Regions from separate parts of the Streptomyces sp. CWNU-52B genome, predicted to be linked through region 1. Evidence: riboswitches for the same ligand, from Rfam matches in the RefSeq annotation. Region 1 holds a riboswitch; the other holds the start of a gene.
What was found. Region 1 has a riboswitch for cyclic di-AMP ahead of ACLVWQ_RS40350 (LysM peptidoglycan-binding domain-containing protein). Riboswitches for the same ligand answer to the same signal wherever they lie in the genome.
Positions count from the first base shown of each region.

Region 2: it holds a riboswitch for cyclic di-AMP, as region 1 does, so the genes downstream of both, ACLVWQ_RS27305 (M23 family metallopeptidase) here and ACLVWQ_RS40350 (LysM peptidoglycan-binding domain-containing protein) in region 1, are expected to answer to the same signal.

Region 1 covers NZ_JBLFJV010000066.1:172,216-179,612, forward strand. The annotation lists gene fahA (fumarylacetoacetase) at 1-415, opposite strand, end outside; gene ACLVWQ_RS40335 (ATP-grasp domain-containing protein) at 609-1,931, shown strand; gene ACLVWQ_RS40340 (FAD-dependent oxidoreductase) at 1,963-3,171, shown strand; gene ACLVWQ_RS40345 (HAD family hydrolase) at 3,450-4,319, shown strand; gene ACLVWQ_RS40350 (LysM peptidoglycan-binding domain-containing protein) at 4,313-5,044, opposite strand; cyclic di-AMP (ydaO/yuaA leader) riboswitch at 5,048-5,212, opposite strand; gene ACLVWQ_RS40355 (polyprenyl synthetase family protein) at 6,145-7,155, shown strand.
Region 2 covers NZ_JBLFJV010000030.1:109,673-117,069, forward strand. The annotation lists gene ACLVWQ_RS27295 (M16 family metallopeptidase) at 1-10, shown strand, start outside; gene ACLVWQ_RS27300 (M16 family metallopeptidase) at 7-1,395, shown strand; cyclic di-AMP (ydaO/yuaA leader) riboswitch at 1,662-1,819, shown strand; gene ACLVWQ_RS27305 (M23 family metallopeptidase) at 1,832-2,626, shown strand; gene ACLVWQ_RS27310 (GntR family transcriptional regulator) at 2,854-3,546, shown strand; gene ACLVWQ_RS27315 (HPr family phosphocarrier protein) at 3,879-4,160, opposite strand; gene ACLVWQ_RS27320 (GNAT family N-acetyltransferase) at 4,462-7,377, shown strand.

The DNA of each region.
Region 1 (7,397 bases):
AGTCCTCGGCGTCGGGGCGGAAGATCCGGCCGACGTTACGGGCGTGGTTCTCGGAGGCGTAGAAGTCGACGTAGTCGGCGACCTCGAAGGGGAGGTGCAGGGTCACCGCGGAGAGCGGGTGGATCAGAGCGGCGACGCTCTCGCGGTGGGCGGGCACCGTCACCCACGCGGTGAGCGCCCGCCGCACGTCCGACCAGGCCGTGCGGCCGGCCGCGAGCAGCGGGTTCAGCGAGGGCCTGGCGAGCAGGGTGGCGTACGGAGAGCCGAGTTCCACGGCGGCGGCCCCCGCGTCGAGGACGTGGTCGCCCAGCCTGACGCCCACGCTCCGGTGATCGGAGCCGCCCAGGGAGAAGACGCCGTACGGAAGATTGTGCGGGCCGAAGGGATCGCCCTCGGGGACATCGAAGGGGGGCATGGGATGCTGCCTCGCTTTCCGTGTGGGTGGAACACACGTTACGGGGATGTGCCACTCGTCGGCAGTGTCTAAAGAGTTCGCAATGTCCGATTAAGGGTGGGGTCGGAGTGGTTGATTCCGGCTTAGCTTCCTTGCGGGGGCACGGACGGGGTGGGTCCGGGTCCAGGAATGCGTGGGACACGTGGGGGGACCCGTGGCCAAAAGCTCTGCCAGCGTGCCGTTGTACCTGGACCGGGAGACACCGGGCCTGATCGTGAAGTTCGGCGACTACCCGCTGCATCACGGCGGGGTGGGCGCGATCCGCAGCCTGGGCCGGCTGGGCGTGCCGATGTACGCGATCACCGAGGACAGATACACGCCGGCGGCCCTCTCGCGTCATCTGCGGCGCGCGTTCGTCTGGCCGACCACGGGGACGGAGGAACCGGAGCGGCTCGTCGAGGGGCTGCTGCGTGTCGGGCGCCGGATCGGCCGGCCCGCCGTCCTGATCCCGACCGACGAGGAAGCCGCGGTCCTGATCGCCGAACACCAGTCCGACCTCGCGGGAAGCTTCCTGTTCCCCCGGGTGGGGGCCGGACTCCCGCGGCGCCTGGCCAGCAAACAGGGGCTGCACGAACTCTGTGTGGAGCACGGCGTGCCCAGCCCGCAGGCCGCCTTCCCGGAGTCGTACGAGGAGATCGAGGACTTCGCGGCGAAGGCGAGGTTCCCGCTCGTGGCGAAGAACCGCGAGGCCTTCGTACGCCGCGCGCGCCCGGCCGTGAACGGGACGACCCGTATCGCGACCCGGGACGGCCTGCTGGGGCTCGCCCGGGACTGGGGCGAACATCCCGGCGTGATCCTCCAGGAGTACCTGCCCCGGGAGGACGCCGAGGACTGGATCGTGCACGCGTACTTCGACGGGGACTCGACGCCGCTCGCGATGTTCACCGGGGTCAAGGTCCGCTCCTGGCCGCCGCACGCGGGGATGACGGCGAACGCGTACGTGGTCGACAACCCGGAACTGGCCGACCTGGCCGCTCGTTTCATCAAACAGATCGGCTTCAGCGGCGTCATCGACCTCGACCTGCGCTTCGACCGCCGCGACGGCCGGTACAAACTGCTCGACTTCAATCCGCGGATGGGCGCCCAGTTCCGGCTCTTCGAGAGCGAGTCGGGGGTCGACGTCGTCCGTGCCATGCATCTGGACCTGACCGGCCGCACCGTTCCGGAGGGGGAGCAGCTCGCCGGCCGGCGCTACATCGTGGAGAACATCGACCTGCCGGCCCTGCTCGCGTACCGCCGCAGCGGCTACACGACACCGCACGCCCCCGCCCGCCCGAGCGGTACGGAGCTGGCGTGGCTGGCGGCGGACGACCTGCGGCCGTTCTTCACGATGCTCGCGCGCTTGATACGGCCCGGTGCGAAGCATCTGTTCCAGCTGTGGCGGTCGGGCCGGCGCGGAGCCCGCGCGGCACCGGGCCGCCGCCGGTGGCGGAGACAGGGGGCGCGGCGGGGCGGAGCGCACGGTGTGACCACGTGATGGCGAAGTGGCGTCCTGGGGAGGGGACTTCGTGATGGAGCCGGTGGCAGTGATCGGTGCCGGGCCTTTCGGCCTGTCCACCGCCGCGCATCTGAGAGCGCGCGGCATTCCGGTACGGGTGTTCGGCGAACCCATGGTGAGCTGGCGGGCGAACATGCCCGAGGGGATGCTCCTCAAGTCGACCCCGGCCGCCTCGAACATCGACGCCCCGCAACCAGGGCACGACCTTGTCGACTACTGCGACGCGGCCGGCATCCCCCGCCTCGTCACGGACGAGGACCTCGTCCCGGTCGAGACGTTCGTGGAGTACGGGGAGTGGTTCCAGCAGCGGCTCGTGCCGGATCTGGAGCGGGTGCGGGTCGTCTCGGTCGACTCCGGACGCGGCCCCGCGGGCTTCGAGCTGAAACTGGACTCGGGCGAGGTGTTCACCGCGCGGGCGGTCGTCGTCGCGACCGGCCTGTCCGGGCTGGCCCACCTGCCCGTCGAACTGGCCGGGGCGGCGCCCGACGGACCGACACCCACGGGCCCCGTCTCGCACAGCTCGCAGCTGCACGACCTGTCCCGGTTCTCCGGCAGGGAACTGATCGTCGTCGGCGCGGGCCAGTCCGCCCTGGAGACAGCGGCGCTCGCCGCCGAAGCCGGCGCACAGGTGCGCGTGGTGGCGCGCGGAAAGGGGTCTGTCGCCTTCGGCGCGCCCCCGTGGCGGCAACCACGGCTGCGCCCCGAGTCACCCTTCGGGCGGGCCTGGTCCCTGTGGGCCCTCACCTACTACCCCCACCCGTACCGCCACCTGCCCCCGGGAGCCCGGCACTTCCTGGTCCGCCGGGTCCTCGGCCCGCTCGGCGCCTGGTGGTTGCGCGCCAGATTCGAAGGGAAGGTGCAGGTGAGCGAGGTGGCCCGGATCACCGGAGCCGCCGGGACGGCGGACGGACGCCCGGCCCTCACCGTGCGGACCCTCGACGGCCGGGTCGAGGAACTCTCCGCGGACCACGTCATCGCCGCGACCGGCTACCGCGTGGACCTCGCCGCGATGGACTTCCTCGGCCATGAACTGCGGACACGGCTGGCCGTGAGCCGCGGAACGCCGAGGCTGGGCGCCGGATTCAGCTCCTCCGTACCCGGGCTGTACTTCACGGGGCTGCCCGCGGCCGGATCGTACGGCCCGGTGATGCGGTTCGTGTGCGGGACGGAGTTCGCCTCGCCGAGGCTGGCCCGGCACCTGGCGGCACGGCACGGCTGAACCCGGGCGAGTGGCCGGCGAGAGGCGGCGAGGAAGGGGGGGCGCGAAAAGGGCGCGGAAAAGGCGCGGAAAGGGCGCGGAAAGGGCGGCGCGGAGGAACGAAGCAGGGAAGAAGAGGGGGGCGCGAACCGGCCCGGCGCAGTGGCCGATATGTCATGGGATCGGCCTGAACTGGCGGGGCCTGACGGGACGTACGGTGACGCCTGAGGCGGCCGCGGTGCCGGACGACGTCCGGTTCCCGTCGAGTCGCTGGGGCATTCGATCCGTATTCTCTGATCATGGCCGCACCGATTGCATATTCACTCATCGCCACTGACCTGGACGGGACGCTGCTGCGCGGCGACGACACTCTCTCCGACCGGTCACGGGCCGCGCTGGCGATAGCGGTCGGGGCAGGCGCCCGGCACCTCGTGGTCACGGGGCGACCCGCACCACGCGTACGGCCGCTGCTGGACGAACTGGGCAGCCAGGGGCTCGCGGTGTGCGGCCAGGGAGCGCAGTTGTACGACGCCGGCGCGAACCGCATGGTGTGGTCCGTCACTCTCGAACGCGAGCTGGCCGAGGTGGCTCTCGGCAAGATCGAGGCGGAGGTCGGCGAGGTGTACGCGGCCGTCGACCAGGACGGCGTGGACGGCCTCACGCTCATCGAGCCGGGGTACGAGATGCCCCACCCGACGCTCCCCGCGGTACGGGTGCTGCGCCGCGACGACCTCTGGACCGAGCCCATCAGCAAGGTGCTGCTGCGCCATCCGCTGCTCTCCGACGACGAGTTGGCGACCGCAGCCCGGGGGGCGGTCGGTTCCCTCGCCAGCGTCACGATGTCCGGGCCCGGCACCGTCGAACTCCAGCCATGCGGCATCACGAAGGCGACGGGCCTCGCGCTCGCCGCCGGGCATCTGGGCCTGACGTCGGCGGAGACCGTCGCCTTCGGGGACATGCCGAACGACATTCCGATGTTCGACTGGGCCGCGCGTGGCGTCGCGATGGCCAACGCACATCCCGAGCTCAAAGCCGTCGCCGACGAGATCACTCTCTCGAACGAGGACGACGGCATCGCGGTGGTCCTGGAGCGGATGTTCTCCGGCACCAGGACCGACCGCGGCTACCTCCGTACCGGCCGGAGCGCGGGACCGGGCGTCGGTCAGTAGGCCCCGAAGACGTTGTCGATCGAGCCGTACCGCGCGGCGGCGTAGTTGCACGCCGCCGTGATGTTGGCGACCGGGTCGAAGGGGTCCAGCGACGTGCCGGTCACGTGGTACGCCGTGAAGGTCGGGTCGATGACCTGGAGGAGCCCCTTGGACGGCGTACCGGCGACCGCGTTGGAGTCCCAGTTGTTCATGGCCTGCGCGTTGCCGGACGACTCACGCATGATGTTGCGGTAGATGCCGTCGTAGCTGCCCGGGATCCCCTGCTGAGCCATGACGTCCAGCGATTCCTTGATCCAGCCGTCCAGGTCGTCCGTGTAGGCGGTCGCGGCGGCCGGGGTGGCGGCGGACGCCGTGCTCGCCTTGGCCGTCTTCGCCGGGGCCTTGGCGTTCTTGGTGCCCACGGTCAGTTCGAGGCCCGGACGGATGTGCGCCGGGTCGTTGCCGATGACCGCGCGGTTGGCCTTGTAGAGGCTCTTCCAGTCGCTCGTGGTGCGCGCCTTGGCGATCTTGGACAGGGTGTCGCCCTCGACCACCTTGTACGTCACCAGCGAGACCTGCGGGACGGCGGCCGAAGCTGCCTGCGGGGCCTGGGCCGGCTGGGCGGCGTGGGCGCCGGTCGCTCCCACGAGGGGGAGTGCGAGCGCGGCTCCGCCGGTTCCCGCGGCGACGATGCCACGGGTGAGGGCGGTCATTCTGGTACGGCGGTGCTTGCCTCGTACGGGCATGGCGAATTTCCTCTCCGGCGCCTACGAGGTGAGCTGTCGGGTTCGGGCGGGAGATGCCCGGCCGCGTGCTGTACGCGACTTAACCCCTAGCCGTCCCGCTATCGGGACCGGCGACTTACCTGGGTCCCCCGCTCCTGCCGTACGCGAGTAATCGGGTGACTGGGTTTTCCGGGCGGCGGCAGGATTAGGCGATCCGTCCGGAGTGACGTGAACGTATGCGAGAGCACATGCTGCGAACAAGTCCCGAATTCACACAGAGGTGGTCATGACCTGCCTTGTCCCGTGAATATCCCTTGATCGATACGGAAGGCAAAGTTCAACTTGCTTTCCGTAAAGGGAAGTCGGCGAGTCCGACAAAACGATCACTTCGGGCGAGGGTGACTCAATTCACTGGCGCAGAAAGGGAATTAAGGAAGAGGTCCATTAATTCGGGCAAGTGGGTCAAGTGCGGGATGTTCCGGCCGCTTATGGCCCGTATGGGGTGATGAATGTCCGGATGAAGGGTGATGTATGGGCTTCTGTGAAGCGTGCCGTGCCGTGCGGCGCGGGAACGGATGGGTGGCCTCCAGTCGTTCGCCCCACGGGCCGCGCGGGCGCGCGCGAGGCCGCGCTCGTGCTTGATTTCGTCCGTCGGGGGAACGCGGATGCCCTCGTGGGTCGTCTCCAGGGGGGAGGGGGGTGCGGATGTGCGGGGATGTCGTCTCGGTGGGCTGGGTGGACGGTGTGCGTCGCGTGGACCGGACATGTCAGGTGGGCGGGGTGTGCCCGGCGGTGCGGCCGGGGCGCCCGGCGGAGGTCCGGCGCGGGAGGATGGCGTCGGGAACGCCCCTTTCGGGACGTGTCGGCCATATCGGTGTATCAGGCGCGAATCTTCCGTGTCCCGGTACCGCCCCGCCTGGCCGAAGGGGCAAAAGGGGCCAGGTGGAGCGTGTCCGGCAGGGGTGTGGCAGGTGGCGGACGGGCGCTCATCGTGATCGAAAGACGACCGGATACGCTGACTTGAGTGCCAGCAGCGACACATCGACAAACACCCACAGCACGCAGCACACCCGCAGCATCCAGAGACCGCCGTTGAGAGCGTCAGCAGACAGGAGACCCTCGTGACCGTCGTCGGGCCGTTCGGGCTGAGCGTGCGGGACCAGGCTCTCGAAGCCGATGTCCAGGCCGGATTGGCGGCTGTCGAGGAGGGGCTGCTCGAGGCCACCAAGAGCGAGGTCCCGTTCATCACGGAGGCCGCTCAGCACCTCGTGCGGGCGGGCGGCAAGCGGTTCCGGCCGTTGCTCGTGATGCTGGCGGCCCAGTTCGGCGATCCGTACGCGCCGGGCATCGTGCCCTCGGCGGTCGTCGTCGAGCTGACCCATCTCGCCACGCTGTACCACGACGACGTGATGGACGAGGCGGACGTACGCCGTGGGGTGCCCAGCGCCAACAGTCGCTGGGACAACTCGGTCGCGGTCCTCACCGGCGACTTCCTCTTCGCGCGCGCCTCGCACATCCTGGCCGACCTGGGCCCCGAGGCCGTACGTGTCCAGGCGGAGGCCTTCGAGCGGCTGGTCACCGGCCAGATCCTGGAGACGGCCGGACCGCGCGACGGGCGTGACCCGGTCGACCACTACATGGACGTGCTCGGAGGCAAGACCGGCTCGCTGATCGCGGTGGCGGGACGGTTCGGCGCGATGATGTCGGGCGCCGACGAGACGGTCGTCGACGTGCTGACGCAGTACGGCGAGCGGCTCGGAGTCGCCTTCCAGCTGGCCGACGACGTGCTGGACATCGCCAGCGACTCGCGCGAGTCCGGCAAGACTCCGGGCACCGATCTGCGGGAGGGCATTCCGACGATGCCCGTCCTGCGGCTGCACGAGCGCGTCAAGCGGCTGGGGCTCGCCGAGGACATCGCCCTGTCCGAGCTGCTCGCGTCGGACCTGACGGACGACGCGCGGCACGCGGAGGCGCTGACCAGGATGCGTGCGCACCCCGCACTGGACCAGGCCCGCCGCGACACCGTGCGGTACGCGGAGGACGCGCGCGCCGCGCTGGCGCCGCTCCCGGAGTGCGACGCGAAGGCGGCGCTGGTGGAGCTGTGCGACGCGGTGGTGCACCGGGCGGGCTGACCTGCCGTGTTCCCGTGCCGCGCGCTGCCTGCCGTGTGCGGTGTGCGTGCGCTGCGGTGTTGAGCCGGGTGTTGAGCCGCAGTGTTGTGGCGCGGGTCGGATCCTTGGAACGAGTCCCGTCGGCGGGGGAGTGCCGTACGGAGCGAGCGCGCTCCGACGAGTCATACGGACGGCGTCCGGCCCGTTCGACCCCTACGGGTCGCGGGCGGTGCCGGCCACCCGTGTCATACCCCAGGTGTACG
Region 2 (7,397 bases), on a different contig from region 1:
GGCCAAGTGACCGAGCTCGCCACGATGGAGTTCCACCCGCAGCCCCAGGCCGGCGAGGCCAGGCCCTGGGCCTTCCCGGCACCCGAGCGCGGCGCGCTCGACAACGGCCTGACGTTGTTGCGCTGCCACCGCCCCGGCCAGCAGGTCGTCGCCGTCGAGGTCCTTCTGGCGGCCCCGCTGGAAGCCGAGCCGAAGGGCCTGGACGGCATCGCCACGATCATGGCGCGAGCCTTCTCGGAGGGCACCGACAAGCACTCCGCCGAGGAGTTCGCCGCCGAGCTGGAGCGCAGCGGCGCCACGCTGGACTCCTACGCCGACCACGCCGGCGTACGGCTCAGCCTCGAAGTCCCCGTCTCCCGGCTGCCCAAGGCGCTCGGCCTGCTCGCCGACGCCCTCAGGGCGCCCGCGTTCGAGGACGGCGAGATCGAGCGGCTGGTGCGCAACCGGCTCGACGAGATCCCGCACGAGAGCGCCAACCCGGCCCGCCGGGCCGCCAAGGAGCTGTCCCGGCAGCTCTTCCCGGCGACCTCGCGCATGTCGCGCCCGCGCCAGGGCACCGAGGAGACGGTCACCGCGATCGACTCGGCGGCCGTCCGTGCCTTCTACGAGCGGCACGTGCGCCCCGCCACGGCCACCGCGGTCGTCGTCGGAGACCTCACCGACATCGACCTCGACGCGCTGCTCGGCGACACGCTCGGCACCTGGACCGGATCGCAGGCCGAGGCGCGTCCCGTGCCGTCGGTGACCGCCGACGACACCGGCCGGGTGATCATCGTCGACCGCCCCGGAGCCGTCCAGACACAGTTGCTCATCGGCCGTGTCGGCGCCGACCGGCACGACCGCGTGTGGCCGGCCCAGGTGCTCGGCACGTACTGCCTCGGTGGCACCCTCACCTCCCGCCTGGACCGTGTCCTGCGCGAGGAGAAGGGATACACCTACGGTGTACGGGCGTTCGGGCAGGTACTGCGCTCCGCTCCGGACGGTACGGGCGTCTCGATGCTCGCCATCAGCGGCTCCGTGGACACCCCGAACACCGGCCCGGCGCTCGACGACCTCTGGAAGGTGCTGCGTACCCTCGCCGCCGAGGGCCTGACGGACGCCGAGCGCGACGTCGCCGTGCAGAACCTGGTGGGTGTGGCGCCCTTGAAGTACGAGACGGCGGCAGCCGTCGCGGGCACCCTCGCCGACCAGGTCGAGCAGCACCTGCCGGACGACTTCCAGGCGACGCTGTACCGGCAGCTCGCCGCGACCGGCACCGTGGAGGCCACCGCGGCCGCCGTGAACGCCTTCCCGGTGGACCGTCTGGTGACCGTCCTGGTCGGTGACGCCTCGCAGATCGAGGAGCCCGTCAAGGCCCTCGGGATCGGCGAAGTCAGCGTCGTGGCACCGGAGTAGGACCGGAGCAGGAACTGCGGCAGAGACCGCGGCAGGGAACTGCGGCAGGAACTGCGGCAGGGACTGGGACAGGCCCGGGTGACCCATCGGTCGCCCGGGTCTCTTCGTGTACTGGTTCGTCCACTGTTTATCCATATTGATGCGGAGGTTGCCTGTCTGCCCTGTGGCGTGCGCTACAAAAGCCGGGTTCCGTTTGTCGATCGAAAGCGGCCCCGCTTAGCGTCGGTCCGGCTGTTCGTCAGGCAGTGCGCCGCGTCCGCGGCACCGGACAGTCATCGCCGAGTCCCCGTACGGCGCGAGCCAGGGGAGCCGGGGACCCGTGTGTCCCTGGGGTGAATCGGACGCCCTTCCCGAAGGGGGTCTGTAGGAGACCTTCCTGCTCCGAACCCGTCAGCTAACCCGGTAGGCGAGAAGGAAGGAAAGGACCAGCCACTTCATGGCGTTCACCCGCGCCACGGGGAAGCACCGTCTTCCCGGTCGTATGACCCGCACGACCCGCTCGACCCGCAGGACGGTGGGAGTCGCCGCACTCGCCACCACCGGTGTCGTAGGCACCCTGGCGGCCCCCGCCCTCGCTGCCGAGAGCCCCGTCGAGCAGACCGGCCTCACCCAGGCGGTCACCCTCGGTGACTCGGTCGCCCAGGAGATCGACGCACAGGCGGCGGCCCAGCAGCAGGCCGCCGCCCAGACAGCGGCCAGGGAGAAGGCCGAGGCCGCCGCGAAGGAGCGCGCCGAGGAAGCCGCGGCGAAGGCCAAGGCGAAAGCCGAGAAGGAGCGCGAGGCCGAGGCCCGTGCGGCCCGCGAGGCCGAGCGCAAGCGGCTCAACGCGTTCACCGCGCCGATCACCGGCTCGTACGTCTCCACCGCCTACCAGGCCGGCGGCGGTGTCTGGTCCTCGGGCAGTCACACCGGCATCGACTTCCACGCCGCCAGCGGCACCGCCGTGCACGCGGTGGGCTCCGGCACGGTCGTGGAGGCCGGCTGGGGCGGTTCGTACGGCAACCAGGTCGTCCTCAAGATGAACGACGGCACGTACACCCAGTACGGGCACCTCTCGTCCATCGGAGTCTCGGTCGGCCAGACGGTCACCGGGGGAGAGCAGATAGCCCTCTCCGGGGCGACCGGCAACGTCACCGGAGCGCACCTGCACTTCGAGGCGCGCACCACCGCGGAGTACGGCTCGGACATGGATCCGGTCGCCTACCTCCGCTCGCACGGCGTGAACGTCTGACCGCGACACCCTGTCGAAGGCCCCGGCTCACCGAGCCGGGGCCTTCGCGTGCTCCGACCCCTTCCGGACACTTTCGTACCGGACGACTGCCTGTTCAGAGGCGCCGTGTGTCCAAAAAATATCCATGGATTCCCGGCTGCCTTCGGAATTTCCCGTTCTCTGCAATAGAGTCACCGAACAGGCGTCAATCGACCGCGTTTCGCGGGGATTAAGGCGGAGGTCCGGTCATGCGTATTCCCGCGCGCTCGGTATGCACGGCGATTCGTGACGACATCGTCGCGGGTGTCTACGAACGCGGCAGCCGGCTCACCGAGGAACTGCTCGCGCGCCGCTACGGCGTCTCGCGGGTCCCCGTGCGCGAGGCGCTGCGCACCCTGGAGGCGGAGGGGTTCGTGGTCACCCGCAGGCACGCGGGCGCGTGCGTCGCGGAGCCCACGGAGCAGGAGGCCGCCGATCTCCTGGAGATGCGTGTGCTGCTGGAGCCGCTGGGCGCCGCCCGTGCCGCGCAACGGCGCACCGAGGCCCATCTGAAGGTGCTGCGGGGTCTGGTCAGGCTCGGTCAGGAGCGGGCCAGGCGGGGGAACAGCGAGGACCTGCGCTCCCTGGGCGGCTGGTTCCACGAGACGCTCGCGCAGGCGTCGGGCAGCCCGGCGCTGACCTCGACACTCGGTCAGCTGCGGCACAAGATCGCCTGGATGTACTCGGTCGAGGCGCCCGCGCACCCGGCCGAGTCCTGGACCGAGCACGGCGCCATCGTGGACGCCGTCGCCCGCGGCGACAGCGACCGGGCGCGGGCGATCACGGCGCTGCACACCGAGCGGGCGACGAGCGCGCACCGGCTCCGCTTTCCCGGCGGGGACCGCGTCGAGCGTGTGAGGACTTCGCAACATCCCGTAAACACAGAGGGCCTGCGGCATTAACAGAAGCGCCGTATACAAAGAGAGTTATTCGGCAGGAGACTATTTCCGCTGCCTATTTTTCCGCGTGCCCGCAATTGCCGGGCACGTGATTTTCGTGTGCGCGGAAATCGGGGGCGGACGCGGATATCCCCGTCTCGGACGCGCCGTACCTCAATAGGTGTCGTGCCCTGTACGCGGCTGGCTCCGGACGTGCATACGGCGGAGCGGCGCCACCCGGGACGCGGGGGACGCCGCTCCGCCGTAAGAGATCCGCGAGACCGGTCCGTTCAGGCCGGTCGGACTGGCCGGTCGGACTGGTCTGGTCGGTCGGACCGATCAGGCGTGTCGGACGGTCAGACCGTCTCGGGGAGCTCCTGGAGGCCCTCGGCGACCAGCTTCGCCAGACGGTCGAGCGCGGCGTCCGCGCCCTCGGCGTCGGAGGCCAGCACGACCTCCTCGCCGCCCTGGGCGCCCAGGCCGAGGACCGCGAGCATGGAAGCGGCGTTGACGGGGTCGCCACCGGCCTTGGCGATCGTCACGGGGACGCCGGAGGCCGTGGCGGCCCGGACGAAGATGGAGGCGGGACGGGCGTGAAGGCCCTCGGCCCAACCGACGTTGACGCGGCGCTCAGCCATGTGATGCTGCCCTTCAGATGTCTCAAGGTTGTCTAGACCAGTGTTCCATACGGTGAAGCGTGCCCCGGCGGACGAGGCCCGGCCCGCCCTGGTCAGCCTCGGGCCCCGGTCCTGCCCCACGTGGCCCAGGTCCGGCCCCACGTGGCCCCGGACCGGAACGGCCGAGACCCCCAAGCCTGCCTCGCCCCCTCGCCGGACGCGAGCCCGCCCACGCCCGCGCAGCGGTCCGCCCGCCGCCGGGCGGTCCCACGGCCGGGCGGTGACCCCGCCGTTGTCGGACCCGAGTCGTACTCTGGGCCCCATGCAGACCCCGCCGGACCGGCACGAGTACCCCGCTCACTGGGAGGCCGACGTCGTCCTGCGCGACGGCGGTACCGCGCGCGTCCGGCCCATCACGGCCGACGACGCCGACCGTCTCGTCAGCTTCTACGAGCAGGTGTCCGCCGAGTCGAAGTACTACCGCTTCTTCGCGCCGTACCCGCGCCTGTCCGCCAAGGACGTCCACCGCTTCACCCACCACGACTTCGTGGACCGGGTGGGCCTCGCGGCCACCGTCGGCGGCGAGTTCATCGCCACCGTGCGCTACGACCGCATCGACGCGGCCGGCCGGCCCGCCTCCGCCCCCGCGGACGAGGCAGAGGTCGCCTTCCTAGTCCAGGACGCCCATCAGGGCCGTGGCGTGGCGTCCGCCCTCCTGGAGCATGTCGCGGCCGTCGCGCGCGAGCGGGGCGTCCGCCGTTTCGCCGCCGAGGTGCTGCCCGCCAACAACAAGATGATCAAGGTGTTCACGGACGCGGGCTACCAGCAGAAGCGCAGCTTCGAGGACGGCGTCGTACGCCTGGAGTTCGACCTGGAGCCCACCGATCGTTCGCTCGCCGTGCAGCGTGCGCGGGAACAGCGGGCGGAGGCGCGCTCCGTGGCCCGGCTCCTGGCCCCCGGTTCGGTCGCGGTCGTCGGAGCGGGCCGCGCCCCGGGGGGAGTGGGACGCAGCATCCTGGAGAATCTGCGCGACGCGGGATTCACCGGCCGCCTCCACGCGGTGAACGGCGCACTGGAGGAGAAGGAGCTGGCCGGAGTCCCGGCCCACCGCTCCGTGCGGGACATCGCCGAACCCGTCGACCTCGCCGTGATCGCCGTACCGGCCGAGCGGGTCCCCGAAGCCGTCGCCCAGTGCGGGGAGCACGGGGTGCAGGGCCTCGTCGTGGTCTCAGCCGGGTACGCGGAGAGCGGCCCCGAGGGCAGGGAGCGCCAGCGCGAGCTCGTGCGCCAGGCGCGTACGTACGGCATGCGCCTCATCGGACCGAACGCCTTCGGGGTCATCAACACCTCCTCACGGACCCGGCTCAACGCCTCGCTCGCGCCGGAGATGCCGCGCACCGGGCGCATCGGCCTGTTCGCCCAGTCCGGGGCCATCGGGGTGGCCCTGCTGTCCCGGCTGCACCGGCGCGGCGGTGGCGTCACGGGTGTGACGGGCGTGTCGACGTTCGTCTCCTCGGGCAACCGCGCGGACGTGTCCGGCAACGACGTCCTTCAGTACTGGTACGACGACCCGGACACCGACGTCGCGCTCATGTACCTCGAATCGATCGGCAACCCGCGGAAGTTCACCCGCCTCGCGCGGCGCACGGCGGCGGCCAAGCCGCTGGTCGTCGTCCAGGGCGCGCGGCACGGCGGGGCCGCGCCCCAGGGGCACGCGGTACGGGCCACCCGGCTGCCGCACGCCACGGTGTCCGCCCTGTTGCGGCAGGCCGGGGTCATCCGGGTGGACACGATCACGGAACTGGTCGACGCGGGGCTGCTGTTGGCGCGCCAGCCCCTGCCCGCCGGCCCGCGCGTGGCGATCCTCGGGAACTCCGAGTCGCTCGGGCTGCTGACGTACGACGCCTGTCTCGCCCAGGGGCTGCGCCCGCAGCCGCCCCGTGACCTGACGACGGACGCCTCGGCCGAGGACTTCCACGCCGCGCTGGCGGGGGCGCTGGCCGACGAGACCTCCGACGCCGTCGTCGTCACCGCGGTTCCGGCGGTGGGCGAGAGGTCCGTGGCGGACGCGGCTCTGGCGCAGGCCCTGCGGTCGGCCTCGGCCTCGGCTCCCGCCAAGCCGGTCCTGGTGGTGCACGTGGAGCTGGGAGGGCTCGCGGAAGCCCTGTCCGCGGCCGCCAGTACCGCGCCACAGACCGCCCCCGCCCCAGCCTCCGCCCCCGCCCGGGGCGTGCTTTCCGAGGACGCGTCGGCCGGCGCCACCCGCCGACCCGACCACTCCACCGGCCACCCCACCGGCCCGCCTCCCGCCGCGGCGGAGCCCACCGAGGTGGGCGCCCGGCTCATCCCGGCCTATCCCGCCGCCGAGCGGGCCGTGCGCGCGCTCGCCGAGGCCGTGAAGTACGGCCAGTGGCGACGCGAGGCCGCCGATCCCGGGCGGGTGCCCGAGTACGAGGACATCGAGGAGAAGGGCGCGGCCGAACAGATCGACCGCCTCCTGACGGACCGGGACCCGGGCACCTCCGACGAGCCGGGAGCCGCGGAGCAGGCCGGGTTCACCCTCGGCCCCGACGACACCTGCGCCCTGCTCGCCCGGTACGGGATCGACGTGCGCCGCGCCCTGCCCGCGCCCACCCCCGAGGAGGCCGTGGCGGCGGCCGGGCGGATCGGCTACCCCGTGGCCCTGAAGACCACCGCCCCGCACCTGCGGCACCGCGCCGACCTGGGCGGTGTCCGGCTCGACCTGACGGACGAGGAACAGCTGCGACGGGCGTACGCGGAGCTGACCAGCCTCTTCGGCACGCCCGAGGAGCTGCGCCCGGTGGTGCAGGGGATGGCGCCACGCGGTGTCGACACGGTCGTGCGCGCCGTCATCGACCCGGCGGCCGGAGCGGTGCTCTCCTTCGGGCTCGCGGGAGCGGCGTCGGAGCTGCTCGGGGACACCGCGCATCGGCTGATTCCGGTCACCGACCGCGACGCCGCCTCACTGGTCCGGTCCATCCGGACCGCGCCGCTCCTCTTCGGCTGGCGGGGCTCGGCCCCGGCGGACGTGGTGGCGCTGGAGGAGCTGCTGCTGCGTCTGTCACGGCTCGTCGACGACCACCCGGAGGTCGTCTCGGTCTCGTTGGAACCCGTGGTCGTCGCCCCGCGCGGGCTGAGCGTGCTCGGCGCATCGGTGCGGCTCGCGCCGCCGCCCGCCCGCGACGACCTCGGGCCACGCACGCTTCCCGTGTACTGAGCGGTTGCCCTGAGCGGTGC